Regions from separate parts of the Rossellomorea sp. KS-H15a genome, predicted to be linked through region 3. Evidence: predicted binding sites of a transcription regulator. Region 3 holds the regulator's gene; each other region holds the start of a gene.
The links. Region 3 encodes Rex, which represses fermentation and respiration genes when NADH is low (regulators of the CRP and FNR family bind a similar motif). Its sites were predicted from a motif close to TTGTGAAATATTTCACAA; they were not measured.

Region 1: the regulator Rex is predicted to act here: its motif matches at 5,320-5,337, upstream of M1J35_RS09460 (L-lactate dehydrogenase).
Region 2: the regulator Rex is predicted to act here: its motif matches at 5,597-5,614, upstream of cydD (thiol reductant ABC exporter subunit CydD).
Region 4: the regulator Rex is predicted to act here: its motif matches at 3,865-3,882, upstream of M1J35_RS01750 (AtpZ/AtpI family protein).

What each region holds. Positions count from the first base shown of each region.
Region 1 is NZ_CP096886.1:1,825,300-1,832,966, forward strand. It holds gene M1J35_RS09425 (YciI family protein) at 1-156, shown strand, start outside; gene M1J35_RS09430 (phosphotransferase enzyme family protein) at 167-1,189, shown strand; gene M1J35_RS09435 (hypothetical protein) at 1,186-1,389, shown strand; gene proC (pyrroline-5-carboxylate reductase) at 1,518-2,324, shown strand; gene M1J35_RS09445 (NAD(P)H-dependent oxidoreductase) at 2,446-2,985, shown strand; gene M1J35_RS09450 (SIMPL domain-containing protein) at 3,063-3,716, opposite strand; gene M1J35_RS09455 (hypothetical protein) at 3,725-4,192, opposite strand; gene M1J35_RS09460 (L-lactate dehydrogenase) at 4,281-5,231, opposite strand; gene M1J35_RS09465 (GNAT family N-acetyltransferase) at 5,562-6,098, shown strand; gene M1J35_RS09470 (histidine phosphatase family protein) at 6,242-6,787, shown strand; gene M1J35_RS09475 (NCS2 family permease) at 6,847-7,667, opposite strand, start outside.
Region 2 is NZ_CP096886.1:1,833,441-1,841,107, reverse strand. It holds gene M1J35_RS09505 (LacI family DNA-binding transcriptional regulator) at 1-360, opposite strand, end outside; gene M1J35_RS09500 (hypothetical protein) at 509-649, shown strand; gene M1J35_RS09495 (nitroreductase family protein) at 1,447-2,064, shown strand; gene cydC (thiol reductant ABC exporter subunit CydC) at 2,118-3,836, opposite strand; gene cydD (thiol reductant ABC exporter subunit CydD) at 3,837-5,567, opposite strand; gene M1J35_RS09480 (M20/M25/M40 family metallo-hydrolase) at 5,776-7,419, opposite strand; gene M1J35_RS09475 (NCS2 family permease) at 7,661-7,667, shown strand, end outside.
Region 3 is NZ_CP096886.1:812,158-819,824, reverse strand. It holds gene groES (co-chaperone GroES) at 1-177, opposite strand, end outside; gene M1J35_RS04195 (CPBP family intramembrane glutamic endopeptidase) at 467-1,210, shown strand; gene M1J35_RS04190 (YdiK family protein) at 1,207-1,416, shown strand; gene tatC (twin-arginine translocase subunit TatC) at 1,432-2,199, opposite strand; gene M1J35_RS04180 (twin-arginine translocase TatA/TatE family subunit) at 2,215-2,385, opposite strand; gene M1J35_RS04175 (redox-sensing transcriptional repressor Rex) at 2,440-3,117, opposite strand; gene M1J35_RS04170 (ABC-F family ATP-binding cassette domain-containing protein) at 3,308-5,248, shown strand; gene tsaD (tRNA (adenosine(37)-N6)-threonylcarbamoyltransferase complex transferase subunit TsaD) at 5,598-6,614, opposite strand; gene rimI (ribosomal protein S18-alanine N-acetyltransferase) at 6,611-7,069, opposite strand; gene tsaB (tRNA (adenosine(37)-N6)-threonylcarbamoyltransferase complex dimerization subunit type 1 TsaB) at 7,070-7,667, opposite strand, start outside.
Region 4 is NZ_CP096886.1:371,832-379,498, forward strand. It holds gene atpA (F0F1 ATP synthase subunit alpha) at 1-851, opposite strand, end outside; gene M1J35_RS01725 (F0F1 ATP synthase subunit delta) at 879-1,415, opposite strand; gene atpF (F0F1 ATP synthase subunit B) at 1,412-1,939, opposite strand; gene atpE (F0F1 ATP synthase subunit C) at 2,081-2,293, opposite strand; gene atpB (F0F1 ATP synthase subunit A) at 2,371-3,084, opposite strand; gene M1J35_RS01745 (ATP synthase subunit I) at 3,107-3,481, opposite strand; gene M1J35_RS01750 (AtpZ/AtpI family protein) at 3,488-3,709, opposite strand; gene wecB (non-hydrolyzing UDP-N-acetylglucosamine 2-epimerase) at 4,278-5,429, opposite strand; gene upp (uracil phosphoribosyltransferase) at 5,448-6,077, opposite strand; gene glyA (serine hydroxymethyltransferase) at 6,481-7,667, opposite strand, start outside.

The sequences.
Region 1 (7,667 bases), 1.0 Mb from region 3:
AATGCCTTTGGAATCGTAGTATTTGAAGCGGATGACGAGGAACAGGCAAAGGCATTCATGCAAGAAGATCCGACTGTAGCTGAAGGTATCATGACAGCAGAACTGTTCCCTTATCGTGTGGCTCTTTTAAGAAAAAATGAACATGTCATAGACTAGGAGATAAAGAATGGAAAAGTGGATTCAAGAACTTTTTACAGAGGATATATTAAAGGATGCAGCTTCACGCTTCGGCTGCGACACAAATCATGCGAAGAAGCTTGGTGATTTCGAAAACTATGTGTATGAGGTGCACAGGGGAGAGATTCCCTATATCCTCCGCCTGACTCATAGTTCCCATCGTTCAAAAGGGGAAGTGGAAGCAGAGTTGCAATGGATCAATTACTTACATAAACATGGGGTGAATGTTTCACTCGTGAATGATTCAGAAGCAGGAAACCTGGTTGAAGTACTGGAGGCGGGGGATACACATTTCTTTGTCTGTTTATTTGACAAAGCTCCCGGGAAACCCGTGAAGATGGATGATCCTTTATTTGATGATGACCTTTTTTATAAATGGGGAAAACTCACCGGTCATATGCACCGGGTAACGAAGGGGTATGTGCAGGGTGAAGCTGGGCGTGACCGGTGGGATCAAGATGATGTACTTGATTACGAGAAATATTTGACGAGTGATAAAGACAGGGACATTATCAGTAAAGGACATCAAAACAAGGAAACGATCAGAGGATTTAAAGAGACACGTGATTCGTTTGGACTCATACATTCGGACATCCATCCAGGCAACTTCTTTTTTCATGATGGAGATCTCCATGTATTCGACTTTGATGACAGTACTCAATTCTTTTTTGTAAGCGACGTGGCCATCCCGTTATATTATTCAGTATGGTGGAAGTTTCGGAATGAGACCCTGGAAACCCGCAGTGGATTCGGGGGAAAATTCCTCATCGCGTTTCTTAAAGGATATTTGACGGAGTGTGACATCGATGACGAATGGGTCAAGCGCATCCCCCATTTCCTGCTTCTCAGGGATCTGACTCTCTACACAGTCTTCCATAAAAAGTGGGATCTTGAGAATTTATCTGATGGAGAGCGGTCGTTGCTGTCCCAAATCAGGGAGAGGTTACAGGAGGATGAACCAATCGTCGACCTTGATTATGAAAAGATCCTTCGTGAAGTCCGAACAAGATGATCTGGGCTTTACTGATTACTGGGGGAATCATCGGGTTACTGGTCAGGGTGATGAGGGTGACCTTCAAGAGTGGATACGGCATGTCGGAAGACCTGTTCGATCAGCCAGTGTATGTGAAAACATGCAGTCATTGTCATAAAAAGATTCCAAAGGATTATTCTAAATCCCTGTGCCCCCATTGCGGGAAGCTGGTGGAATGATGGAAAGGCTCAGGGTAGAGTGGTCTCCCGGGGCCTTTTTTTAAAGTGAAGAGGTGAAACATGTTAATAGAAGGGAAAGTTTGGTATGATGCTAAAGACTGTTTACATAAAATCGAGAGGTGAAAGAAATGGATAAAACCATTGGATTTATAGGATGTGGAAATATGGCGCAGGCCATCATGGGAGGGATACTGAAGTCCGGGCTGGTGGACAGACAATCTGTTCGTGCAAGTGCCAGGACTCAGGAAACCCTGGATATGGTCAGAGAGAAATTTGGAGTGAAGGCGACGGATGACAATCTGGATGTAGCAGCCTTTTCTGATATTGTGTTCATTGCTGTGAAACCGGATCAATACAAGGACCTGATCGAATCCATCAAACATTCCTTGAAAAAAGACAGCATCATCATTACGATTGCGGCTGGAATCACGATTGAATGGATGGAAGAGCAGATTTCCCCTTCTGCCAAAATCGTACGGACGATGCCGAATACTCCGAGTCTTGTCGGGGAAGGAATGACCGCATACTGTGTGAATGAAGAAATAACAGAAAGCGATTTGGAACATGTCCAGGCAATCCTTGAAAGCTTCGGAAAGGCGGAAAAGATCGAGGAAAGCTTGATGGATGCAATACCGGCAGTGAGCGGCTCCTCTCCTGCCTACGTGTTTATGTTTATCGAAGCACTCGCCGATGGAGCCGTCCTCCAGGGAATTCCGAGGAATCTTGCCTATCAGCTGGCATCACAGGCAGTGCTTGGGGCAGCTAAAATGGTCCTTGAAACCGGCACTCATCCAGGAGAGCTGAAAGATGCGGTCTGTTCACCCGGAGGCGCAACGATTGAAGCAGTGGCTGCTTTAGAGAAACACCAGTTCAAGGGGGCTGTATTATCGGCCATGGAAGCCTGCGGGCGCAAATCGAAATCCCTTGGTGAATAGCTGATTGAGTTACCTGCAAATTTAATAGGGTAAATAAAAAATAAAAATTTTTAAGATAATATTTGTATGTACAAATGTATATGTGTTATTATTTGTACATACAAATAAGGAGTGAGAGAATTTGAAAACATTAGTATTGGTTGGCCATCCAGCCATTGAAGAATCCAGAATGAACAAAGTGTGGGCAGACCGGCTGGAGAAGGAAGAGAACATCACGGTCCATCATTTATATAAAGAATATCCAGATATGCAAATTGATGTAGAAAGAGAACAACACCTTCTGCTTGGACACGATCGCATCGTGTTTCAATTTCCATTCTATTGGTACAGCACTCCCGCCATTTTAAAAGAATGGCAGGATCAAGTGCTTCAATACGGTTGGGCATACGGTTCGGAAGGGACGAAGCTCCATGGAAAGGAATTTCTGGTTGTCACTTCAACAGGCGGACCTGCCGGGGCTTACCAATCAGGAGGCTATAATCATTATTCCATGAGTGAATTGCTGAAACCATTACAGGCGATGGCTAACCTCACGGGGATGACCTTCCTGCCTGCATATGCCGAGCAGGGAGTCAGGATGTTGAGTGATGAAGAAGTCGCCATTTCTGCAGAAAAAGTGGCTGCCTATGTGAGGGATGGGGATTTGAAGAGAGGTCGGTAGGCGGTATTTTGTAAGAGTGATGGAAAGTGGATGCCAGAAAAAAACTGCCTCAGTAGTTCTCTACTTTGGCAGTTTATTTAATGGGTCCTGAATTCTACTGTGATGATGGCTGTGACGGCAATTTGACCCGGTTGAACGGCCGTACTTTCGTCGGCTGCCTTTAAATAGGCGGTGTTCATAAAGGGAACGGCTGAAGGCCGGGATTGTTCCGTAATGGATTTGGGCTGCGGATTAAGCTGTTGATTTGATTGGCCGGATAATGTGAGTGCCTTTTGGTATGCCTCTTGATAGGCTAAGGCGAGAGCCTGCTGGTAGGATTCGATGGGGTTAGACTGAATGAACTGAATGTTTTCCACTCGATTGGCCCCACTCTTTAAAGCATCATCAATGATCTTTCCGACTTTTTCGATCGACTTAACAGTGACCCTGAATACTTGTCGAACTTCATAACCGGTGAACGTTTGTTTTCCATCTTCAAATTGATACTGTGGAAGAACTTGATAGGTGGACGTCTGAATATCCTGTCGGCGAACTCCGTTATTTAAAAGGGACTGAACGACCCGATTGGAAAGTTGCTTGTTCTCGTTTTGGGCAACTTCAAGCTCTTTATCATTCGTCACAATGCCTATCGATACGAGGGCTTGATCCGGATCGACATACAAAGTATGTTCCCCGCTCACGGTTATGATGCCATTCGATTGATTGGTTCGATAGTATGGGATTGAGTGCATGGCGCCACCTACACGCACGTAAAGGATTCTATTTTATCCAAATCGATGCCGAAGTACACCCATGTGAATCCGATCCATCTCCATCCGGCAATGGAACGGCGCCCGACAAACACCGGGTAGAACCAGAAAGCATCTCTTCTTAACCATATATACGTGTAACGGAATAAGCATCTTCTGATGGCACCCGGATCGACTGCGAAGGTGCTCGGTCCACCCTGCGTTCCTTGAAGTGCCGTTTTTTGCGGTTGGAAGTTCGGTGGTGGACCGGGTGGTGGTTGGTTTTGTCCCCCCTGCCCGCCTGTAGGGGGTGGTGAGCTTGGTGCTCCTTGTCCTCCACCGGGAAAACCGGGAATGCCTGGGAAACCACCGCTGCCTGAACCACCGCCGCCTGGAAATCCAGGAATACCAGGGAAGCCACCACCGGAACCCTGTCCTCCCCCGGGAAAACCAGGGAATAATTGTCTGTGATCGTACATAGAAGAACCTCCTCATAAAGAATTCTCTTTATCTTATGAGGAGGGGGAGTGGGCGTGCGTGTCTAATCTGCTGTGATAAGGTGGCCCATTAAGATTCCAGCGCTTTTTTCATGACGTTTTTCAACGTTTGGGCAGAATGGGAGAACTGGGCCTTTTCTTTTTCATTCAAGGGAAGTTCGACAACTTTTCGGATTCCATCCCGGTTGATGATGGCCGGTACACCGATATACATGTCCTGTTCCTGATATTCTCCTTCAAGGAGGGCGGAAACGGTCAGGATGCTGTTTTCATTATTGAAGATGGCTTTGGTGATCCGGGCAAGTCCCATGGCGATTCCGTAGTACGTGGCCCCTTTTCGTTCGATGATGTGATAGGCGGCGTCCCTTACATTGACAAAAATGTCATCGAGGTCTTTCTGGACGTTCTCCCTGTCCATATCAATCAGTTCATTCAACTGACTTGCACCAACTGTCGTATGGCTCCAGACCGGGAACTCTGTGTCACCATGTTCCCCCATGATATAGGCGTGGATATTTCGTGTATCGATATCGAAATGCTGGCCGACCAGGTAGCGGAGCCTGGCTGTATCGAGGATCGTCCCTGAGCCGATGACTCTCTCTTTCGGCAGGCCGGAGAATTTCCAGGTGGCATAGGTTAAGATGTCGACAGGGTTGGTGGCGACAAGGAAGATTCCGTTGAAACCACTTTCCATGACGGAGTCTACGATGTTTTTGAAGATCTTCACATTTTTTTCTACAAGATCCAATCTGGTTTCACCGGGGGCCTGATTGGCTCCGGCCGTGATGACGACCAAATCAGCGTCTTTACAATCACGATAATCCCCGGCTGAAATCTTCATGGGGGAAGCAAAAGCAAGACCGTGATTTAAATCACGTGCATCTCCGTCGGCTTTCTCCTTATTCAAGTCGATCATCACAAGCTCATGGGCGATTCCTTGATTGAGAAGAGCGAAGGCATAACTGGAACCGACAAATCCTGTACCGATTAAAGCTACTTTGTTTGTGCATTTGACTGTCATACGTCATCACCTATTCTTTCATAATTTGTCCTAGCGATTGGTAACATCCGTTCCCGATGGTTAGAGGGGAAGATTGAATCCGTTGATATTGTGAAGTATTTCACAAACAAATCATAACACGTTTCTCACTGATATTCTATTAATAAATACATCCTATCATACATTTATTGTGAAATGATTCACAAATTTGTCAAAGTTACTGGAGGGGGACGGACTTGATTCCTAGGACCTGGTTCTAGGAATCAAGGTCCGTCCCTCTAAAAGAAGGGTTTTTTAGTGGTTGTGATGAATGTATAGAGGAAGAGGTTTGTTTATGGAGGTGCTGTATGTATGAATGTCGTGAGTGGGGAGTTGAATGTCCGTCCGTTAGTGGCTGGGGATAAGTACACGCTTTCAAGGTGGTTGACGGATCCCGTGGTCCTGGAATTTTATGAAGGCAGGGATCGCCCTTTCACACCCGAGATGGTGGAGGAGAAATTCTTCTCGGATAGGGGTGTCATGAGTTGTCTAGTTGAGTATGAAGGAATTGAAATCGGTTATCTTCAATATTACCAGCTCGATCATGAGACGATGATACGCTACGGCTATACGAATCTGGATGAAGTGATTTATGGTACGGATCAATTCATCGGAGAGGCGGATTATTGGAATAAGGGAGTCGGGACAAAGCTCATTCGTGCTGTGGTGGAATACTTGCTTCAGAAGGAGGGAGTCCACCGCCTCGTGATGGATCCGATGACATGGAACACGAGAGCGATTCGCTGTTATGAGAAATGTGGATATAGTAAAGCACGGATACTCCGGGAGCATGAGCTTCATGAAGGGGTATACCATGATTCATGGCTGATGGAGTTCATACCCGAGTAAATGGAAGATACACCTGTGGCTTTTTGAAAAGTAAAAAAGTAAGGACATGATTTCTACGCAGTACATATCGAATAGTCAGGGGCTGTTCAAACGGGCGGCCCTATTTATTGTTGTCTAAGAGAAAGGAGTGAATGGATGTGACCGTGACTAAATTATATCTTGTCAGGCATGCCCACTCGATTTATACGCCGGAAGAGTTAACGAGGCCCCTGTCTGAAAAGGGAAGAAGGGACGCTCTTAAGGTGACGGAACGACTGATAAAAGAAGGGATTGACGTGATTTGTTCCAGTCCCTACAAAAGAGCCGTTGAAACGGTAGAAGGAATAGCCCGGCATATCGATCAGGAAATTACATTGGTGTCTGAGATGAGAGAGCGCACACTATCCTCGGTGCCTGTCGAAAACTTTCAGGAAGCCATTTCATCGGTTTGGGCTGATCCTTCCCTTGCACTGGAAGGCGGAGAGTCGAATCTTACCGCTCAAAAGAGGGGTGTCGAGGGGATATTTAAAATATTGGAAGAATATACTGGTAAAAACGTGGTGATTGGAACCCACGGAAATATTATGGTCCTGATCATGAATTATTTTGACGCGGGATATGATGTGGAATTCTGGAGAGAACTTGAGATGCCGGATGTATATTGTTTAGCATTCCATGATAGAAATCTCGAGAGTGTAAAAAGAATATAATCGCAGCTCATTTAAAAAAGACCGTTCACTGTGAACGGTCTTTCGAGTATCTATCTGAATCAATGAGGCAGGAACGCCAGCTGATAGAAGAACAGGACAGCAAAGATATAAACAAGTGGATGTACTTGTTTCCATTGTCCTTTCACTACTTTCAGTAAAGGATAAGAAATGAATCCCAGTGCGATCCCCGTTGCGATGCTGGATGTTAAAGGCATGCTCAGGATGATGAGGAATGCTGGAAAGGCTTCATCCAGCTGATCCCATTTAATTTGGGAAATGCTTCCCATCATCAGGCTGCCCACGATGATCAGGGCAGGAGCCGTAATGGCAGAGATCCCAGATACGGAATTGACCAATGGCCCGAAAAAGGCGGAAGCGATAAACAGGATCGATACGGTCAAGGTTGTCAATCCCGTTCTTCCCCCGGCAGAAACGCCAGCCGAAGACTCGATATATGCGGATGTCGGGCTCGTCCCGAACATCGCACCGATCGTTGTCGCGATGGAATCGGCTAGAAGTGCCTGCCTGGCCCTCGGAAGGGTGTTTCCTTTCATAAGTCCAGCCTGCTGTGCCACTCCGATCATCGTTCCCGTCGTGTCAAAGATGGTGACAAGTAAAAATGAGAAGACGACCGCGTATAATCCATACTGGAAGACGTCGGCAAAAGCCGTTACCGGGTTTGCTACCATCAGTCCTTCAGGAAGATGGGGAATGGCGACGAATCCTTCTTTAAAGGAAAGGTCTCCCGTAAAGTACGCAATCAATCCAGTCACGATCATCCCGATGAACAGGGCTCCATGGACGTTCAGGACCATGAGGATCAGTGTGACGGCCAATCCGGTCAATGCAAGAAGTGCTGAATGGGAATGAAGATCCCCAA
Region 2 (7,667 bases), 1.0 Mb from region 3:
GATCAATCCATCGACTTCCTTCATCTGAAGTCGATGAAAGGCATCAAGTTCAGCCCCCCTGTCATAATCCGTCTGAAAAAGCTGGAGGTGATAGCCATGCTTTAACGCTTCCCCCGCTATGCCTTGAAGAATCTCCCCGAAGTAAGGAAGATTCAAATAAGGCAGAATCACTCCGATGCTATAGGTTTTCCCTTTTGATAAATGGACGGCGTTCGCGTTCTTTATGTAGTTTAACTGCTCCACAGCATCCAGGACCTTTCGGCGCTTCTCTTCTTTCACATAAGGATGGTCATTCAATACCCTCGAAACTGTTGACACCGAAACTCCTGCAAGCTTTGCAATACTTCTAATGTTTGTCATACCCATACCCCTTAAGTAACCATATTCCAACCCTAAACGATCTCTTAAAATAACGCTTGCTCTGAAACGCGTTTCACACTTTAAAGTAAAATCATGCAAGGAATACCAATGCTCTTTCATTCCAATAACATGATAAGGAGGCTATACTATGCTCGGCATTTTATCCTTACCCATTCTCTGTGCCATCATCATCGGCGGAAGTTACGCTGCATTAAAGCCCATCCAATTCCACACTTCCTACGATCAAAATGATCCCTTTGAGCACATTTACAACTCTAAGCTCCTTTAACTCGTATGAGGCTTGAACATAATTGTCCATTTTCTCTAAAGACAAAAATTAGTTAGGATCACTTGTTACACCGCTATTGATTTCCGTGCAAGACTTCGCTTTCCTCGGGCGGAAGGCAAGCCTCCTCGTCGCTGTAGCTCCTGCGGGGTCTTACCTATTCCGCTTTTCCCGTAGGAGTCTTCGTCTTGCACTCCAATCAATAGCTAGACCCTGCTTTATACACTGAAGACGCTTTAGCAATAATTATAGAAGGACCATTTCACCAAAGTTGTTATACATACACAGACTGCAGTTTTCGAATGTTCGCTCATTTTGGATGTGTCGGAGCAAAATGAGTCATTCAGGATAGGTTAGAAAAGTATGTTTTACAGTAATCGGTCACTGCAACTAATAGAATAGGAGTTGGTGAATGTGATTGTAAAGCACTCTCTACATTACATTGTTATAGTGAAGACTTACACTTGGAAAGTTGATTGGAGCGGAAGGTGCTCGACTCCTGCGGGAAACGCGGGAAAGTTGAGACCCCGCAGGGCAAAGCCCGAGGAGGCTCAACTCACGCCCCGCGGAAAGCGAGCACCTGCAGCGGAAATCAACCACTACTCGCTACAGCCAAAAGCAACAGTATTTACTATGCAAAACATCCACCGAAGATCGCTCTTTCACACATCCTAAAACTTCATTCCTTGACGCATACTAAAACGTCGGTTATATTGTTCGTATTGCTTAACAACTTACAAAAAGTAAGTAACATACAATTATATACCACATTATAACATTTCTTCATACATCAAGGAGGCATACTCATGGATAATTTCTTTCAAATCGTCGACGAACGCCGCTCCACGAAAGTATACGACCCTCAGGTGGAAATCCCCCGTGAGGAATTGGTCAGCCTGTTAGAGGCGGCTGGGAAAGCTCCATCTGCCTGGAATCTGCAGCAATGGAGATTCCTTGTATTTGACCAAAAAGAAGTGCAGGAACGCCTGCTTCCGATCGCCTATCACCAGCAGCAGGTACATGATGCTTCTGCTGTCGTAGCTATACTTGGTGACCTAGAAGCCAATAAGAACATCGATCCCGTCTTTGATCCTGCCATTGAGAAAGGCGAAATGACGGCGGAAATCAAAGAGGTGCTGAAGAAGCAGATCGAAGGTGCGTACAGCCGTGAGGAATACCCTCGGGACGCTGCATACAGCAATGCGTCACTCGCTGCCATGCAATTCATGCTTGCCGCAAAAGCGAAGGGCTGGGACACTTGTCCGATCGGTGGATTCAATCCGGCTGCCCTCGTTTCTGAATTCAAAGTATCCGGGCGTTATCTTCCGATCATGCTGATCACAATCGGAAAACCGCTTCAAAAAGCTCGAAAGACAGATCGACTGGACATCCGAAACTTAATTGATTGGGCAGAATGATTGCCTGTTACTAAAGCCACATCCTGAATGGGATGTGGCTTCTTTAGTGTGAGTTAGAATAGGACGCTCTTTTCAATCTGCTTCATTTCATAGAAATAGCCTTTTTGTCTCATAAGCTCCTGATAGCTTCCTGATTCCACCACACTCCCCTGATCCATGACGATGATTTGGTCCATTTTTTCAAGACCTGTCAATCGATGACTGATCAGAACCAGCGTATCCCCGTCGGCTGCTGAATACAGATGGTCAAATATTTCTTTTTCCATCAGTGCATCAACGGAAGATGTCGGTTCGTCGAGCAACCATAATGGTGCGCCTTTCAAAAGGGCCCTTGCAATCGCCAACCGCTGCTTTTCCCCTCCGGAAAGATTCTCTCCTTTTTCCAATACTTCATCCTCTAAAGAAAGGTGATCCAGTTTCACTTTATCCAATGCCGACATCATTTCTCCATCTGTCAAATCATGACGCACGAGCATCAGATTTTCTTTGATTGTACCGTAAAAGAAATGGTTTTCTTGAAGAACAACATTCGCATACCCCCACAATGATTCTTTATCGATATCCTCAATGGACGCATCATTGACAAAAATTGCTCCTTCATCCGTTGGGTAAAAGTGTAATAACAATTGAAGTAACGTCGACTTGCCTGACCCCGATGGTCCTACGACCGCTGTTTTCGAACCTGCGGGAAGCTCGAGATTCACCCCGTTCAGTGTCTTCCTTTCCTCCCCGTCAAAGGAAAAACTCACATCCTTCATGCTAATGGCAGGAACATCCCCTTCAAAAACCGAAGCCATTGGAGGTCCATCCCTCTCGATAGACTCTTCATTCGTGATGGTAGTGAGCCTTGTTGCCGCCCGACGAGAATCTTCATAGTGGGTCGGCAGGATCGCCATGGGTGTGGCGTTTTCAAATACGGTTAATGAGATCATGACAAGCATGGCAAGGAATATTCCGTCCAATTGACCCGCTGCTACTGAATAAGCCCCCAATGCCAAGACGATCCATGAAATGAGCAGGGAAACCAGGATGTTCGTTGAATGACTAAAGAGGGAATATCGGCTCTCCCTTTCCTGTTCGGTCACATACCCTGTCGCTGCCTGGACTAGATTCGCCTCTTTATCTTCCAGTCTCCGGTAGATCTTCAGGTCCCTGAATCCATAAAGAAATTCCGTCACCTCGGTCGATAATCCCCCACGTCTTTCCCGCAGCGTCGCCTCCACTTTTCTCTGTTTAAAAGCGAAGTAGGCTGGGACGATATAGCCTGTCAACAATAGACCTCCGAGTAGGACCAGGGCAATCGAAACAGAGTAAAACACAGTAAATAAAACCGTGCTTAAAAATACCATCACCAGGATCACGGGCGGATAAAAGACACGAAGAAAGAAATTCTGCAGGCTCTCAACATCCCCGACGATTCTTGCAAGAAGGTCCCCGCTCCGATAACGCCCGAAGATCCCCGGTGCTAGGGGCTCGATTTTTTCATAAATGGAAACCCGCAAGTTCGCCAAAATCGTGAACGTGGCCCGATGGGAAAAATAACGTTCCCCATACCGGCTAAGTGCCTTCGTTAAACCAAACAATTTTAACAGAGCAATCATGACGGTCAGGGCATAAAGCGGTACCTCCAAGGCCGCTTTGGAAATTAAATACCCACTTGAAGCAAAGAGTCCCACAGAGGTAATTCCAGCCAGAAAGCCTAAAAGAATCGAATACACAACATCCTTCTTTTCCTTCATCATCAGCTTTACGACAAATTGTAATTCTTTCATCTAATGTTTCACCCCTTGCTGTACATTCACCATATCACGATAGTGAGGAGCCGATTTCATGAGCTCCTCATGAGTTCCAAGCCCAGCCACTTTTCCTTTATCCAACAACAAAATGGCATCTGCTTTTCGTATTGTATGAAGGCGGTGCGCTACTGTAATGACGGTAGAACCCTTAGCCAACTCCTCCATCGACGACTGCAGGATTTGCTCGGTACCAATATCCAGTCCGGTAGTCGGTTCATCAAACAGGATGAGGGACGGACCTTTGAGGAACGCCCTTGCAATGGCAATGCGCTGCTTCTCCCCACCGGAAAGCCCTCTCCCCGCTTCCCCGATCGGTGTATCATATCCCTTCTGAAGTCCAGCGATCATTTCAGCAATCCCCGCTTTTTCAGCAGCGGATACGATTTCTTCTCGAGTGATCCCTTTTCTTCCCCCGACCGCAATATTTTCAGCTATCGTGCCAGAGAATAAGTACGGGTTCTGTGAAATGTAACTCAATTGATCAAACCAGTCACTTTCCGCGTATTCGCTTCTCGGGACTCCATTAATGAGAAGGTCTCCCTCAGAAAGATCAAGCAGACCTGCCAGCAGATGAAGGAGGGTTGTCTTCCCCGCTCCACTCTGACCGATGACCGCCACCTGGCTCTGTGAAGGGAAGGAGGCGGTGACCCCTTGAAGGGCATAGCCTTTTTCACTGTAGGAGAACCCGAGGTTACGCAGTTCGATGGTGGGAGGAATCCCATTTGAATTGAACTCCCTTTCCCCCCATTTGACCGGCTGACCCTTTTCCTGAAGCTCCTCCATGACCTTCTTTGCGGCCCCCATGCTCCCACGACCGGTATGAAATGCATTCCCCAGCTCTTTTAAAGACTGATAGAATTCCGGTGCCAGGACAAGAACGAAGAAAGCGGTAAAGAATGGGATACTCTCAAAGACTACCAATCTCAGCCCCACCTCCAGGGCGATCAGGCCGATGCTTAACATGGAAATGAACTCAAGCATCAAGGAAGACAAAAATGCCGTCTTCAATACATCCATGGTCGCTTCCCGGAAATCCAGACTGCTTGATTTGATCCCCTCTTTCTGTTGCTTCCCCTTCCCAAGTAACTTTAAAGTAGGCAATCCTTGAAGAGTATCGAGGAACCTCCCGGAAAACGCGGTCAGCTTATCCATCTGCTTCTCTGATTTCTTCTTGGTCATGACTCCGATGATGGCCATGAATAATGGGATGAATGGAGCCGTCACCACCATGATCAAACCTGTATACACATGCTCAGTGAAGATGGTGATCAACAGGATTAAAGGAACGATGGTGGTCTGGATCCTTTGAGGAATATACTGACTGAAAAATCCGTCCACCCCATCGACCGCATCCATCATCGTGCTGACCTTTTGACCCGATTGACCTTGAATGGTGGCCTGAAGGGGATTCTTTGCCCATTTCTTTAACAGCCGTTTCCTCAGGTCCCCCTTCACCTTTCTTGCCATCCTGATTCCGATCCGGCCATTGACAAATGAAAGGGCGGCCCTCCCTATGAGTATGAGAAGCAAAGCCCCAAGCATCGGGAGGATCTCCTGGAACCCGAGCTTCTCTATGAATATTGAATGAACAATGCTTACGAGCAAATACGCCTGCCCAACAACGACTCCTCCCATCAACAGGGAAGTCCCGTAAAGCGTCATGGTCGATGCTCTTTGCTCTTTGGCTAATTGATTAAGCTCTTTCATATTTTCTCTCAACCCCAAAAGTTAAAAGTTAGTGAAATACTTCACAATCTATATTATAGTAAACTTGTTCCGTTCATGCATCTTTTGGGATTGACCGTTTTGTGACAATTTTCTAGTGAGAATCCAGAAAAATTCATTTTTATAGTAAATCACACTCTAATGACCAATAAAAAATAGAGAGGAAAATAACCTCTCTACCTATTTCAAATCAAATTTCCAATAAGTCCTTCGTCACCCGCCTGATGATCTCCGGCAGGACGGAGAACGTATAAGGTTTATACACTCTTTCGGTCCATTGATGCCCATCTTTCCCGTAGACTCCTATATTGATGGAGGGGATGTTCAGTTTTCTGATCATATCGATGGGCACCGGGTACAGGTGATCAATGAGGGGCAGATTCTTCTTGAAAACCTCGATATCTTCATCTTCTTCGTGAAGGGAAAGAAAGCTGCCATCTGCAAGATATGGGAAAAACCGTTTGATGACGAATTCTTCGCCTGTCTCATTTGATATGTCATCCAAGCAGGTTCCGAGCACCTCTCTCACCTTCTTGCCGTACTCATTTTCCTCATTCACAAAATTATGTGGTAAAAAAGGCGGAGCGAAGAACAAGATGACCCTTGGTGTCCGGTCGGGATCAAGATGCTGGAGGGCTTCCACCATTGAAAAAGCAATCGTCCGTCGGTCCTCCCCTTCCATATCATGAAAGATTTTCTTCATGACGGGGTCCGGATCTATGCCCCTTTCTTTCAGCCAGAATATATACTCCCTTAACGTAAGGACTTCCACTTCCCATGAAAATTCCCGTTCAGGGAATCCGTGATAGTTGCGGTACTGTTCAAACTGCCTTTTGCTTCGCTCTTCCATTTCACTTACTACCTTCAAAGCGACCTTTTTCATGTCGTACAGCACTTCACGAGCCGTTCTTTCATATACAAAATAATTGAAATACAGAGACGCGCTGAGTGGTGTCTGAACATTATACGTATGCTTATCCTCTTTAAAATGTAAACATGAAGGCGGCAGGGTGAACTCCCCGGGGATATCCTCGAGATAATCAAGATTCTGATTGATTTCGAGATTGATCTTCGAAGCGATCACGGTTGGATCAATCGATGTCAAAACATCCCCTACATGTGCTTCTCTTCCATATATATAGAAACTTGGCAGCAGCTTCCCCGCTGCTCCCGTATAAATATACCGTTTACAATCCCCGTCATAAATAGGGGAAATGAAGTCTGTGTTGATTGCTGCTAAATAGTCAAAGCCTTCGTTTTTCAAGCGGTGGAGATCACTTAAAGCCGCAATCATCCCGGCATGCTCACTTTCTTCATCCCCATTGAACAGGAAGAGTAAATTCCCATCCGGCTGTTTTTCCCCTGTATGATATAAAAGATTCGCTAAATGGACGGCGATCCCGCTCTGCATATCCAAGGAGCCCCTCCCGAACAGCCAGTTTCCTGAAAGGGCATCTTCTTTTACCTTCTCCTCCCCTTCATAATCCATGAAAAACTTCTGCAGAAAATCCGGGTCATGGGCCATATCCTGGAGGGCCCCATAATCATCTGTTCCCACCGTATCGTAATGGGCATGAAATACGACGGTTTTAGAAGACGCCCCTTTTACAAAGGCAAAGACGTTCTTCCTTCCAATCGGATCATTAGGGACTTCCTGTAGCCAGACTCTTTCGGGATGATGCTTGAAATAAGGAAACGATGAGATCAATTTATATATAAATAGGGCTTTCTCACTTTCGCCGGTTGTACCGTTATAACTTTTCAGAGCGATTAAGGATCGTGTGATGAGTTCGATCTGTTCAGAAGTTGACTTGTTTTTCAGTTGAGTATACATAGTACCGCCCCTTTCTTAAAGAAATATGAGCCTATGCGTGGTAAATCGTTCAATGCATGGGCATTATAGAAACTGATTCCTCTATAATTGATAACATCTTATCGAAAAAGAATGGGGTTTGGAAGGGGTTTCAAGATATTTTCTTAAAAATAATTCGGTCTTTTCTATTGAAATTCGTTCTATTACCGAATATTATAGAAGTTGTGTGTTTTTAATGTTCGTTTTTATTGGAGGTTTTACGATGTTTA
Region 3 (7,667 bases):
AGCTACCTCAAGAGCAACGCGCTCACCGTTGTCAAGAATGCGACCAGTACCTACAGCCATCACTTTACCTTCTTGTGGCTTTTCCTTTGCGGAATCCGGTAGCACAATACCGCTTGCTGTTTTTTCTTCTGACTCAACTAGCTCGATAACGACGCGATCACCTAGTGGTTTTAACAAGTGAAACAACCTCCTTGAAATATGTAAATGATATTTATTAGCACTCGCTCACTGTGAGTGCTAACACAACTATTATATTAATTAATTCGTTTTCATTTTGCAAGAGTCCTGCCTAAAATTTTTTTCGTCATTTTTCTCTTTTTTTCACACCCTCCTATCCTATGCCCTCCTTTCCCCATATATTCCAGGCTGAAAGAAACCCTTAGATTTGAACAGTTCCGCTTTTCTTAGTAGAATTGTACAGGAGTAACATGACCGTTATCTTACAGGTGCTAAAGGAGATCAAACGTTGAAAAAACATTTCGGATTTATTTTAATAGCCTATATCGTCATGCAGCTTTCAAGCATTGTCGGGGTACCCCTTTTATATAAGATCGGTGTCGACGTCCTCGGTAAACCCGATGAGACGGTACGAAGCCTTGTCCCTGGATATTGGCTTGTCATCAGCTTTACGCTGACCCTTCTCATTGTGGGAGGCATTCTCAGGAAAAGCGAAACAAGCACCCGTCTCGAACGGAGTGCTCCCATGGGCGCCGGCCGTTCGATTGTTTGGGCGGTACTCGGAATCTTCATGGCATTCATCGCTCAATCGGTTGCGATACAAGTCGAATATGCATTAGGAATTCAGATGGGGTCTGAAAATACTCAGATGATCATCGGCATCATTGAAAAAGTGCCGTTATCCATGCTGGTCGCGGCCATCATCGGACCCATTCTGGAAGAGATCGTATTCAGGAAGATCATTTTCGGCGTGCTTTACGAGAAGATGCATTTCTTCTTTGCCGCTCTAATCAGCTCGGTCATTTTCGCTCTTGCCCATTTCGAGCCTGAGCATGTGATCCTGTATTCAGCAATGGGATTCACCTTTGCCTTTCTTTATGTAAAAACGAAGCGGATCCTTGTGCCAATATTTGCTCACGTGGCCATGAATACAACGGTCGTTCTAATGCAATCTATCTATAAGGACGATATCGAAAAAATGATGAATGAAGCTGAAAAAATACAAGGATTTATTGGAGGATTATTTCTATGAGGAGGTCACCATTATTCTCGGGAGTGATCTATCTCCTTCTCGGTGTGCTCTTCACATACTTTGCTGTACAAAATGTACAGAATGATGAAGGTTGGGGATTTTTCACGTATATGCTGATCTTTCTTGCGACCCTGGACTTCGGTTCCGGGTTACGGATGGTCATGCTGCATTTCAAAATCAAAAAACAAATAAAGCACAAAAAATAAGGATTGATCAAATGATCAATCCTTATTTTTGTCTTCAAACTGTTCCATTTCAAGCTTCTGCTCCGCCTCCAATACTTTTTTGTATCCGATCTTGGAGATCCAGATGCTGACTTCATATAGTATGAAGAGCGGTACCGTCACCATTAGATGGGACACAATGTCGGGAGGCGTGATAAGGGCCGCGATGACCAATAAGATAAAGTAGGCAGCTTTCCTCATCTTCCCCATCATCATCGGCGTGATGATTCCTAACCGTGTAAGAAATAGCATGGCTACGGGTAACTGAAAAAGAAAACCGAAAGGAATCGTAATCTGGAATAAGAAATGAAAGTATTCGTTTATTCCTATCACTTGTTCTATATTTAGGTTCGTTGATAAACCCATCATGAATTTCACGATATATGGAAACAAAATAAAATAAGAAAATGACAATCCACCTAAGAAAAGGATAAGGGAAACTGGAATGTAACTCAGCGTCACTTTTCTCTCTCTTTCATATAAACCAGGGCTCACAAAAGACCAGACTTGAAAGAGAATGATAGGGGATGTCATGATCAAAGCAATGAACATGATCATTTCCATATAAATCTTGAGAGGATCTGTGATACGAAAGGCGTTCATGGTTAATTCTTTCGCTTCATCGGCATGCTGTAAGTACCTGATCAGCGGTTCTGCAAGAAAGAAGCTTACAACAACTGCTAACAAGAAGAAAACGACTACAAACATGAGTCGTTTTTGCAATTCTCCTATATGTTCATAAACTGTCATGTCTCTTTGACTCATGGCGTTCATCCTACTCTACTTAGCACTATTATTTTTTTCGTCTTCATCATCTGCTAAGCCTTTTGTTGCATTTTTAAATTCACGCAATGTATTTCCTGCCGCTTTTCCTAATTCCGGAAGTTTCTTAGGGCCAAAAATAAGTAAAGCAACGACTGCTATTAATACGAGGCTACCTGGACCTGGCATAATGAGACACCTCCTCTTTTACCATTCTATCATAACGTAAATATGAAGAATTTTCTATTCTGTTATGATTCCATCTTGTGACATTTCCGTGTCATCCTCCGAGTAATGCTTCAAGAAGTATACGAGTGACTGAAGCTCCACCGCCAAGTCGATATGATGGACACGGATATGGTCGGGCACCGTCAATCTAGCCGGGGTAAAATTCAGTATCCCCTTTATATTCGAAGAAACCAATCGGTCTGTGATATTCTGAGCAGAAGATGCCGGCACCGTCAGAATCGCTACTTCAATATCATGCCCCACAAGCTTCTCTTCTAAATCATCTAAATGAAAAACGGGTACATCACTGATTTGAGTCCCGACCTTCTTTTCATCCACCTCAAAAGCCATTTCGATCTTCGTGTTATTATTCTTGATGAAATTATAATGAAGAAACGCTGTACCAAGATTCCCCACCCCGATCAGCACAACCTTCGTAAGGGCATCCTGATCCAGTGTCTTACGGAAGAAGGATAACAGATAATTGACATTATAGCCGTATCCCTTTTTACCCAATGCACCAAAATAAGAAAAGTCCCTGCGGATCGTAGCAGAATCAACTTTCACCGCTTCACTTAATTCCTTCGATGAAACCCTCTGCTTACCTGATGAGTACAGATTCTTGATAAATCGATAATATAGCGGAAGGCGCTTGGCCGTTGCCTGTGGAATTTTCGTTGTATCCTGGTTCATATTGTATTCCCCCACATCTATTCAAAACCTCTGATACCGCTTCCAAAATAGAAAGCATACAGATTTAATAAACTCTCCTACCCATCATACACTATATTTTATCCTAAGTGTACGAAGATTAATAGGTGTTTTATTGCCGTTCCCCTCTCAAATACGGTACACTAGCACTATGAAATAGAGGTGAAACGTCATGATTCTTTTACAAGTGAATCAATTAACAAAAAACTTCGGTGCAGATAATATCCTATCAAATATTAAACTTGAAATACAGACTAGAGATCGTGTTGCCCTTGTCGGCCGTAATGGTGCGGGGAAGTCGACTCTTCTAAAAATAATAGCAGGACACCTTTCCTACGATTCCGGGGAGATCACAAAGCCAAAAGGCGTCTCCATCGGGTATCTTGCCCAAAATACGGGTCTCGAATCGGATCTTTCCATCTGGTCTGAGATGCTGACTGTCTTTGAGGAATTGAAACAGCAGGAAAAAAAATTGCGATTTTTGGAGCAGCAAATGGCCGATCCCTCGGTATATGAACAAGAGGAGGTCTATCAACGGGTATTGAAGGAATACGATCAACTCCAGGTTCTCTTCAAGGACTCCGGCGGCTATCAGTATGAAGCGGATATCCGTTCCGTCCTTCACGGATTGAACTTTGCCGATTTTGATTACGAAACCAAGATATCCACACTGAGCGGTGGTCAGAAAACCCGTCTTGCCCTTGGTAAGCTTCTTCTGACCAAGCCTGACATCCTTATCCTCGATGAGCCGACCAACCACTTGGATATTGAAACTTTATCATGGCTTGAAACGTATCTTCAAAGCTATGAAGGAGCCGTCCTGATCGTTTCCCATGATCGCTACTTTTTAGACAGCGTCGTCAATCAAGTGTATGAAATTTCCCGGAACAGGAGTAAGAAATACCCCGGGAACTACAGCAGATATCTTGAACAAAAAGCAGAAGACTATGAGAAAGATCTCAAAATGTTCGAGCGTCAACAGCAGGAAGTCGCAAAGCTCGAAGACTTCATCCAACGGAATATCGCAAGGGCGTCTACCACGAAAATGGCACAGAGCCGGCGAAAGAAGCTGGAGCGCATGGATCGGATGGATCGACCACTCGGCGATGAGAAGTCTGCCAGCTTCGCGTTTCAAATTGACCGGCCAAGCGGGAATGACGTCCTGCACGTCCAGGACCTTACCATTGGCTACGGGAAAAACGAGACGATTTCCTCCCATATCGATTTCTCTGTCAAAAAAGGGGACAGTATCGCCCTGGTTGGACCGAACGGAATCGGGAAATCGACGCTTTTAAAAACATTGGTGAATAAACTTCAGCCACTGGACGGCACATTTAAATTCGGATCCAATGTTTCCATCAGTTACTATGACCAGGAACAAGCCGAACTATCATCGAACAAGACCGTATTAAATGAACTATGGGACGAATATCCGATGAAGATGGAGAAAGAAATCCGGACGGTCCTCGGTAACTTCCTCTTTTCAGGGGAAGATGTCCTAAAGACCGTTTCTACCCTAAGCGGTGGAGAAAAAGCACGGTTAGCCCTCTCCAAGCTGATGATGGAAAAAGGAAACGTCCTGATTCTGGATGAGCCGACTAACCATCTTGATCTGGATAGCAAAGAAGTGTTGGAAAATGCCCTGATTGATTATCCCGGAACCATCCTCTTTGTGTCACACGACCGGTATTTCATCAACCGAATTGCCACAAAGGTCGTTGAATTATCCAAAAAAGGCTCGACGGAGTATCTTGGCGATTACGATTATTATGTAGAAAAATTACAGCAGCAGGAAGAATTGGCGGCACTTGAACGCACGGAACAGGGTGAACAATTACAAGAGCCCACTCAAAAACGATCTCACAAGATTGATAAAGAAGCGAAAAAGCTCGAACGTCAACGAAAGCGCAGAGTCGAAGAAATCGAAGGCCTCATGGAAGTACTTGAAATAAACATACAGGAAAAAGAAGATCTCCTCTGCGACCCTGACATCTTTCAAGATCACGAGAAAGTACAGGAGATTAATGAATCACTAACAAAAGCGAAAGAAGAGCTTGATTCTTTATTGGAAGAATGGACAGAACTGGAAGAACTCCTTCAAGAAGAGCAGTAATCCACAGGATTGGGGATAACTATCACTCCCCAATCCTTTCTTATTCCACATTATTATCCACAGTTACAACACTTATAAAACGTTACTCAAAAGAGTTTTCCACAATATCCACAAAAACAGCCTGAGTTATCCACAGCATTTACCATTATTTAGGTTCTGTATTACTCATGTTTTTCACAATGTATACACACTAAATAAGTAGTTACTAACAATTTGTCCACAACCTGTTGATAAAACGTATGTTCGTTCCTTTAAAATCCTTCCCCCCTGACTAATTCTGTGCATTACTCACAGGATATCAACAAACAATAAAAAAAGCTTGAACGATGTTTCGTTCAAGCTTTCCCTTTTAGAAATTCTCGATATCAAGTCCTGGATGAGCATTCATATCCATGCTTCCCCTTTTTCCTTGTTGGAATAACACTGTTCCTGCGGCTGCAATCATAGCAGCATTATCTGTACAAAGAGATAGGGGAGGAATGACCAATTCCGCTTCCATTCCCTCAAATGCTTCTTGAAGGGCAGCACGCAAGCCTTTATTGGCCGCAACTCCGCCAGCAAGTAATACTTGCTCCACTTCATACTCCTTCACAGCCTTAACCGTTTTCGTTACTAACACATCAATGACACTTGCTTGAAAGCTCGCGGCCAAATCCTGTGGATGAATGGTCATGCCCTTTTGTTTGGCATTGTGAAGCGTGTTGATAACCGATGACTTCAAACCACTGAAGCTGAAATCATAAGATCCTTCTTCCAGCCATGCCCGTGGCAGCTCAAGACTTGCTTCCCCAACATGTGCCAGCCTGTCAATATGAGGACCACCTGGATATGGAAGGCCCAATGTCCGCGCTACCTTGTCGTACGCTTCTCCGGCAGCATCATCGCGTGTTTCTCCGATGACCTCAAAGGACCCGTGATCTTTCATGAGTACAAGCTCCGTATGTCCTCCGGAAACAACCAGGGAAAGAAGAGGAAACCTCATCTCTTTCACTAAGCGATTGGCATAGATATGCCCTGCAATGTGATGGACCCCCACCAACGGTTTATCGTGGGCAAAAGCGAGAGCCTTGGCCGCGTTGACACCGATTAATAGTGCGCCTACCAAACCAGGTCCTTCCGTCACAGCGACACAATCTATATCCTCCATCGTCATCCCGGCTTGATCTAGCGCTTCCTCCAGTACATACGTAACCTGCTCCACATGATGACGCGATGCAATCTCAGGTACCACTCCACCGAATCGCTTATGACTTTCAATTTGAGACGAAACAATATTCGTCACAATCTCTGTTCCATTACGTATAATCGCCACAGCTGTCTCATCACAACTTGTTTCAATTCCCAATACTACTATATCTTTTTTCATAAATTCACCCACATTACTAAAGCATCCTCTTGATTGTCCGAGTAGTACCTCTTACGAATCCCACCGTCTTTGAAACCGAGCTTACGATATAAGTGCTGCGCAGGCATGTTTGAAACCCTGACTTCGAGTGTCATTACGCGAGCGCCAAATTCAACCGCTATATCCATGATCTTGCGCATAAGACCTTCCCCCAAACCACGTCCCCGGTAATCAGGGAGCACGGCTACATTTGTGATATGGGCCTCATCCACGACCAGCCACACGCCGCAGTAACCCGCAAGCTTCTCTCCATCTTCTGCAACGAGGTAGGTGGACAGGTGGTTATGCTCAATTTCATTCAAGAAAGCGTCCCGGCTCCAGGGAATGCTAAAAGATTGATTTTCAATTTCCATTACCTCGTTTAAATCATCGACTGTCATAAATCGTATATCCATATTGTAACGATCCTTTATCATCTATTCAGATTTATTTTGGGCCTCCAGCCACTTCACTTCTGCTTCCGCCATCCGTATATAGTTGGGAAGCACTTCATGTGCCGTCATTTCTTTTAAACCCAGTCCAATATAAGCCAGTTCAGAAGGGCGGGGATTATGACTGACAAATGGTGCGATTCTTGCTTGATCTCCAAGTACTTCCTTAATCATGCCCTTATGGATGGAGACATCATTCCCGACAAATAACAACTCTTTATCTAATTCTTTTAACTTTGTCGCCCATTCGTCAAGCATCATGTTGCGATCTTCTTCCACGCAAACTAATCGATCTCCCTGAAACTCATAGAGTCCTGTGTATACCTGTCCTCTTCTGGCATCAAACAACGGAACGATAAACCCTTGAAAATATCGTCCGGATGAAGCCAAAGTAGCCAGGCTCGATACAGGGACAAGAGGGATATTCAATGACCATGCCAGGGTCTTGGCCAATGTGACCCCGATTCTTACACCCGTATAGGAACCGGGTCCATTCGCCACAACAATCTTCGTTAATTCCTTTGCCTCTACCCCACAGTCTTTTAACAACCGTTCGACAGCCGGCATGGCTCTCACAGAGTGG
Region 4 (7,667 bases), 440 kb from region 3:
TCACGGCCTGGAGGACGACGTAGTAATAGGGAAAGCTCACGGTAAGCAGAAGCCTGCTTAGAAAGATCATCATACACGACAAGAACGTGCTTGCCACTGTGCATGAATTCTTCAGCCATTGTGATACCAGCATATGGTGCTAAGAATAGCATTGGAGCCGGTGAAGCAGCTGATGCCGTTACAACGATTGTGTAATCAAGGGCACCGTGCTTACGCAATGTTTCTACCGCGTTACGTACAGTTGATTCTTTTTGACCGATGGCAACGTAGATACATACCATGTCCTGGTCTTTTTGGTTCAGAATCGCATCGATCGCAACAGATGTTTTACCTGTTTGACGGTCACCGATGATCAATTCACGTTGTCCACGACCGATCGGAACTAACGCATCGATCGCTTTGATACCCGTTTGAAGTGGTTCGTGTACGGATTTACGATCCATAACACCAGGTGCTCCACTTTCAATCGGACGTGTTTTCGTTGTTGCGATTGGACCCAATCCATCAACTGGTTGTCCAAGTGAGTTTACTACACGACCAACTAGTTCTTGTCCTACTGGTACTTCCATGATACGTCCAGTACGACGAACCTCATCGCCTTCACGAATGTCAGTATATGGTCCGAGAATGATGATACCAACGTTGTTTTCTTCTAAGTTCTGTGCCATACCCATGACACCGTTAGAAAATTCAACAAGCTCTCCAGCCATGACATTGTCGAGGCCATGAGCACGAGCGATACCGTCACCGATTTGGATAACTGTACCTACGTCGCTTACTTTCATCTCAGACTGATAGTTTTCAATTTGCTTTTTTATCAGCGCGCTGATTTCTTCCGCCTTGATGCTCATGAATTTCACCCCTCATTTATACGAAAGTTAACGAATTAGTTCACGCTCAAGACGAGTCAACTTACCTTGCAGGCTACCATCATAGATGCGTGTCCCGATTTGGACCTTGATGCCGCCCAGTAAATGTTCGTCTGTCACATTGGTAATTCTTAATGATTGTTTTCCGACTTTTTTTGCAAAAGAAGACGACAATGCTGTTTGCTCATCTTCAGTTAAAGGACGTACAGAGTACACTGTCGCATCTGCAATCCCGCGTGCTTCGTTTGTCAATTCGATGAATGCCTCAACCATGCTTGTGATCTCGCCCGTACGGTGACGGTCCGTCATCAGCATCAATGTGTTCAGGACATATGGGGAAGCTGCTCGAAATGCTTCCTGAATCAATGACTTCTTCTTATCTAACGTAAGCTTAGGATTTTCAAAGAGAACCGTTAATTCGGTGTTCTCAAGGAAAACCGCTCTCACTGTACGCAGCTCTTCTTCGATTCCTTCAAGCTGATTATGATCCTGGGCAATCTCGAAAAGAGCTAACGCATAGCGTTTTGCAACTGTAGAGTAGCTCATCGCTCTTCCCCTACCTCTTGAATATAATCGTTAATTAACTTCTGTTGATCATCTGCAGAAAGTTCTTTCTCAATGACCTTAGAAGCAATAAGTACTGATAAAGAAGCAACCTGTTTCTGAAGTGCTGCAACAGCTTGTTCTTTTTGCGTTTCGATTTCGCGTTTTGCAGATTCTTTCAATCTCTCTGCCTCTTGACGAGCAGTTGCGATAATCTCTTCACGTTGTTCAGAACCTTGTTTCTTAGAGTTTTCAATCATCGTTTGAGCTTCAAGACGAGCTTCTTTCAGAAGTTTCTTTTGCTCTTCTAAAATATTGTTTGCCTCAGTGCGGCTCTTTTCGGCTGCCGTGATCTCACCGGCGATGTGGTCTTCACGCTGCTGCATGATTCCCATTAGTGGACCCCAGGCGAATTTCTTAAGTAGCGCCATAAGGACTAGGAACATGATCAGCTGAAAGACGATATCCCCCGTGTTAAGGCCGCCGTGACCTGCTGCCTCACCTATAACGAATGCGTTAGTTAACATACTCGATTCACTCCCTTCAAGAATCGATTGGATCGTATTTTTTATAAATGAACCGTTCTTGCAAAGAATCTATTCTCTAGTACATAGGAATGGCGAAGATAATCGTCAAGACGAACTTCGCCATTCAACCTGTCCGTTTTATTAGCTTCCTAGTGCGATGAAAGCGATAACTACGCCGATGATAGGAAGTGCCTCAACTAGTGCGATACCGATGAACATTGTTGTTTGTAAAGTACCACGTAATTCCGGTTGACGTGCAATTCCTTCTACTGTACGACCTACGATAAGACCGTTACCAATACCTGCTCCTAGTGCTGCTAAACCAACTGCAATTGCTGCTGCGATAAGACTCATTCTAAAGTTCCTCCTTTAATGTATAAGAAAAATATTTTTTACATATATGTTTGTCCACCGTAATGAACAGGTATATATTAATGGTCGTGGCTTACTTTGTGAGCCATATAAACCATTGTTAACATACAGAAAATGAACGCCTGGATTGATCCGACAAACACCGAGAATCCTTGCCAAGCAAGCATTGGTGCGATCGCTCCGATCGTTCCGCCGATACCACCGTTAACGGCTAGACCCGCAAGTAGTGCAAGCAGGATTTCACCGGCATAGATGTTACCGTAAAGTCGAAGACCCAATGTAAGAGTGTTTGCAAACTCTTCAATGATTTTTAGCGGGAATAACCACCACATAGGTTTGAAAAAGTCTTTCCCATATTCGCCAAACCCCTTTAATCTGATTCCATAGAAATGGGATAGTACCACGACCATAACCGCCAGGGTCATCGTGATGGCAGGGTCGGCTGTAGGTGATTTCCACCATAATTCGCCATCATATACAACTGAGAATGGTAGACCCAGCATATTAGATACAAAGATATACATGATAATCGTGAGACCTAAGATATGAAAACGGCCACCCGTCTTCCAGTCCATGTTGCTCTTAATGATCCCCTTGACGAAGTCCATCACCCACTCGAAAAAATTCTGCATTCCGGTCGGTTTCAGGGCTAAGCGACGTGTAGATAAGAGGGCTATAATAAACACTATGGCCGTTGCGACCGTGATCATCAAAACGTTCGCAAGGTTAAAAGTCAAACCCAGAAAATGGGCTGTAGGTGCTCCATGATTCAAAATACTTCACCTCTCTTCCCCGCTATTTATTAGTTTTGAAGCTGCTGAAAAAATAATCTATCATAATGACAATATAGGTCGTCATTAATCCAATAATAAGACTTAGGAGATGAAATGTTTCTGGAAATCGTGTGGCAATGATGACTCCAAGGGCGGCTGCGGCCATACGGGAAGTGGTTCCTAGTGATCTCACTTTTTGCCCGGCTACCACGGCGTCCCCGAACTTCGAGACCCGCTTGGTCATGCCCCAGTGCATATAAAGACTTAGAACTGTCCCTAAAATTAACCCTAAGAATACTGATTTGTGGGTGGTGAATCCCCAACCCAGGACGTAAATAGAAAGCACATAAATTATGTATTTCCGCTGTCTATTAAACATTTGATGGAGTTCCGGCATATCTTATTATTCTCCTAAGAAGAAATGTCGTACTGTACGAAGCATCGCATAAATCCCTGCGGCAAGGCCGAGGAGTAATCCGATGATTAAAAAGAGTGGTGCTGAATCAACCTGCTGATCGATCCATCTCCCCAGGAAAATCCCGACTAAGATAGACCCGACAAGCTGTGCTAAAATGGCCGAATAAATCGCCATCGCTTTATATGGGTTTTCGTTTTTTTGACCCATTTCAACCTCTCCCATTCAAACGAAATTTGAACATGAGGCAAGCATTTCAGACATGATGTAAAACCGATTGCATAAGGGTTTACGCATTGTGAAAACCTTATCATTTTACATCCTTTGTAAGCATACAATAGGGCTTAATCTATGTCAATGCGTTCAAGTTAAAAAGTTCACAACCTATCCACGTGTTCCCAGATTGTTCACATTTTCAACACAATTAGCAGAAAAGCGTAGGGGGCTTGCTCTGGGGCGACAAGCATAAGGCGAGTCGACCGGAAAGGCGTTCTTTGCCTTTTTGGTCGGCTTGACTTATGACCTCGAGCCCCAAGCCCCCGGAGCTGGACATCGCGAAAAGCGTACCCGACTGCCCAACCCTCACGCCCAACTTAGTAATATATTAACAAATTCATAGTCCCCCACTTCACATGCCCCTCCATTATATAGAAGATTCCCTTGCTGAGTAACCCTTGAATTTAATGTAAATACTTCCATTTGGTTTCAAAATGATTCTGTATATAAATAGAGGTCCGTCCCTCAGTGAATTCTAAGAGGGACGGACCTTTTCATTATTTTATTCGTTTGGGTCGAAGGATTTGGGACGTTCATCCAGGTGGCCGAAATGGTAGCGGATTGCTTGGGTAATTCGGTAGGATGCCTGTCCGTCTCCGTATGGGTTTGTCGCTTTGGACATTTTGCCGTGTGCTTCCGGATCTGTCAGTAATTCTTTTGCAAGCTTGTAGATGTTTTCTTCTTCATTCCCTGCAAGCTTCAATGTTCCGGCTTCAATCCCTTCAGGACGCTCGGTTGTGTCACGAAGGACAAGGACCGGTACGCCTAACGAAGGTGCTTCTTCCTGAACACCGCCTGAATCTGTCAGAATCAGATGGGCACGGGAGGCGAAGTTATGGAAATCGATGACATCAAGCGGCTCGATCAGATGAATGCGCTTGTCGTCTCCAAGTACTTCATCCGCCACTTCACGAACGGCCGGATTCAAGTGGACCGGATAGACAACCTGGATATCATCATGCTCTTCCACTAATCGCTTGATGGCACGGAACATGTTGCGCATCGGTTGACCGAGGTTTTCACGTCGGTGAGCCGTCAGTAGAACTAATCGGTCATCACCGACCTTCTCGAGAACCTCATGATGATACTCATCTTTTACGGTCGTTTTTAACGCATCAATCGCTGTGTTCCCCGTAATGAAAATTCCCTCATCTTTCTTATTTTCATTCAAAAGATTCTGGGATGATTTTTCCGTTGGAGCAAAATGAAGATCCGCCATGACGCCTGTCAGTTGACGATTCATTTCCTCTGGGAACGGCGAATATTTATTCCATGTTCTTAGGCCTGCTTCGACGTGGCCGACAGAGATTTGATTATAGAAAGCAGCAAGACTTGCGACGAATGTTGTTGTGGTATCACCATGTACAAGAACAATATCCGGCTTTGCTTCTTTCATAATTTTATCGAGGCCTTCTAGTCCGCGCGTTGTTACGTCGATAAGTGTTTGACGGTCTTTCATGATGTTCAGGTCATAATCAGGCGTGATATCAAAAATATTTAACACCTGATCCAGCATTTCACGGTGCTGAGCTGTTACTGTTACAATCGTTTCAAAGCTTTCTGGATACTTCTTCAATTCAAGAACAAGGGGCGCCATCTTGATGGCTTCCGGCCTTGTTCCGAAAATCGTCATTACCTTGATTGGATTCGTCATGTGTTCGCCCTGCCTTTCTTATTTCGTTCCGTACAAACGATCTCCCGCGTCCCCAAGTCCAGGTACGATGTAACCTTTTTCATTCAGCTTCTCATCAAGAGCAGCGATGAAGATATCAACATCAGGGTGTGCTTCCTTGATGGCGTCGACACCTTCAGGACAAGCAACCAGGCACATGAACTTGATGCTTACGGCACCGCGCTTTTTCAATGAGTTGATCGCTTCAACAGCAGATCCGCCCGTTGCAAGCATCGGATCGACCAGGATGAAGTCACGCTCTTCCACATCACTTGGAAGCTTCACGTAATATTCGATCGGCTTAAGAGTCTCAGGGTCACGGTATAACCCGACATGTCCCACTTTTGCAGCCGGGATCAATTTAAGGATTCCATCAACCATTCCAAGGCCGGCACGCAAGATAGGAACGATCCCTAATTTTTTCCCTGCAAGGGTTTTCGCTTTCGCTTTGCTTACCGGCGTTTCAACGTCGATATCCTCAAGAGGAAGATCACGTGTGATCTCAAATGCCATCAGTGTTGCTACTTCGTCAACAAGCTCACGGAATTCCTTTGTTCCTGTTTCTTTATCACGGATAAACGTTAACTTATGTTGGATCAACGGATGATCAAATACATATACTTTGCCCATACGACTCTCTCCTTTAAATTCAGTTTTATGTAAAAATGGTTTGTCCACTTCATTTACACCTCAGACTATTGTACATAAAAGACAATTTAAGAGCAACATGAGATGGGAAGTGTAATGGAATCGTTAGAATTGAGAAAGTTGGAGGTGGAATTGATCCCCGCGATGGGATTTGGGTTTATTTTGACTGGGTGAGTGGGGACCAGGAGGCTTGGAACTGAGGTGATTGCGTCGTTTTTTCGTTCATTGCGTCATTTTCATTTTTATTGCGTCGTTTTTTCGTTCATTGCGTCATTTCACTATGTTTTTGCGTATTTTAACAAATTATGGAACATTCCATTTCTATACCCATCAAAAAAACCTCCCCACCAGGAACATCCGTCCCTAATGAAGAGGTTAACATCTATTATCTCTCAGGATATAATTCAAATTTGCTTGTTAGATCCAACACGCGTTTGCGTGCTTCTTCCAATTTCGCTTCATCTTCATGGTTTTTAAGAGTCAACGCCATGATCGAGGCAATTTCGTCCATATCATCTAAACCAAATCCTCTGGACGTCACAGCTGCCGTACCGATACGGACACCGCTTGTAACGAATGGGCTTTCCGGATCGAATGGAATCGTGTTTTTATTGACGGTGATTCCGATCTCATCAAGAACCTTTTCCGCGACTTTACCAGTCAACCCAAGTGAACGAGTGTCGATCAATAGTAGGTGGTTATCAGAGCCACCTGATACAAGATCGATTCCTTCCTTGACCAGACCTTCACCTAAGCGCTTCGCATTGTCGATGATGTTCTGTGCATATTCTTTGAAGGAATCCTGCAGTGCTTCACCGAAAGCCACGGCTTTAGCAGAAATGACGTGCATAAGAGGTCCACCCTGGATTCCAGGGAAAATAGACTTGTCTATCTTCTTCGCAAACTCTTCTTTACAAAGGATCATTCCGCCGCGTGGTCCACGCAATGTTTTATGAGTTGTTGTCGTCACGAAGTCTGCATACGGAACCGGGTTCTGGTGAAGACCAGCCGCTACGAGACCAGCGATGTGAGCCATATCCACCATCAGGTATGCTCCCACTTCATCTGCGATTTCACGGAATTTCGCGAAATCGATGGCTCTTGGATACGCACTTGCTCCCGCTACGATCAGCTTAGGTTTGTGCTCTAACGCTTTTTGTCTTACATCTTCGTAATTGATCAGGTGCTTCTCTTCATCCACACCATACTCTACGAAGTTATATTGAATTCCACTGAAATTGACCGCACTTCCGTGAGTCAGATGTCCCCCATGAGATAAGTTCATTCCAAGAACCGTGTCGCCCTGTTCAAGGATGGTGAAGTAGACTGCCATATTGGCTTGTGCCCCTGAGTGAGGCTGAACGTTGACGTGTTCCGCTCCAAACAGTTCTTTCGCACGGTCGCGGGCCAGATTTTCGGCTACGTCCACATGCTCACAGCCACCATAATAGCGACGACCTGGGTACCCCTCTGCATACTTATTGGTCAAAACGGAGCCTTGTGCTTCCATAACGGCTTCGCTGACAAAGTTTTCAGATGCAATTAATTCGATCTTTGTTCGTTGACGCTCTA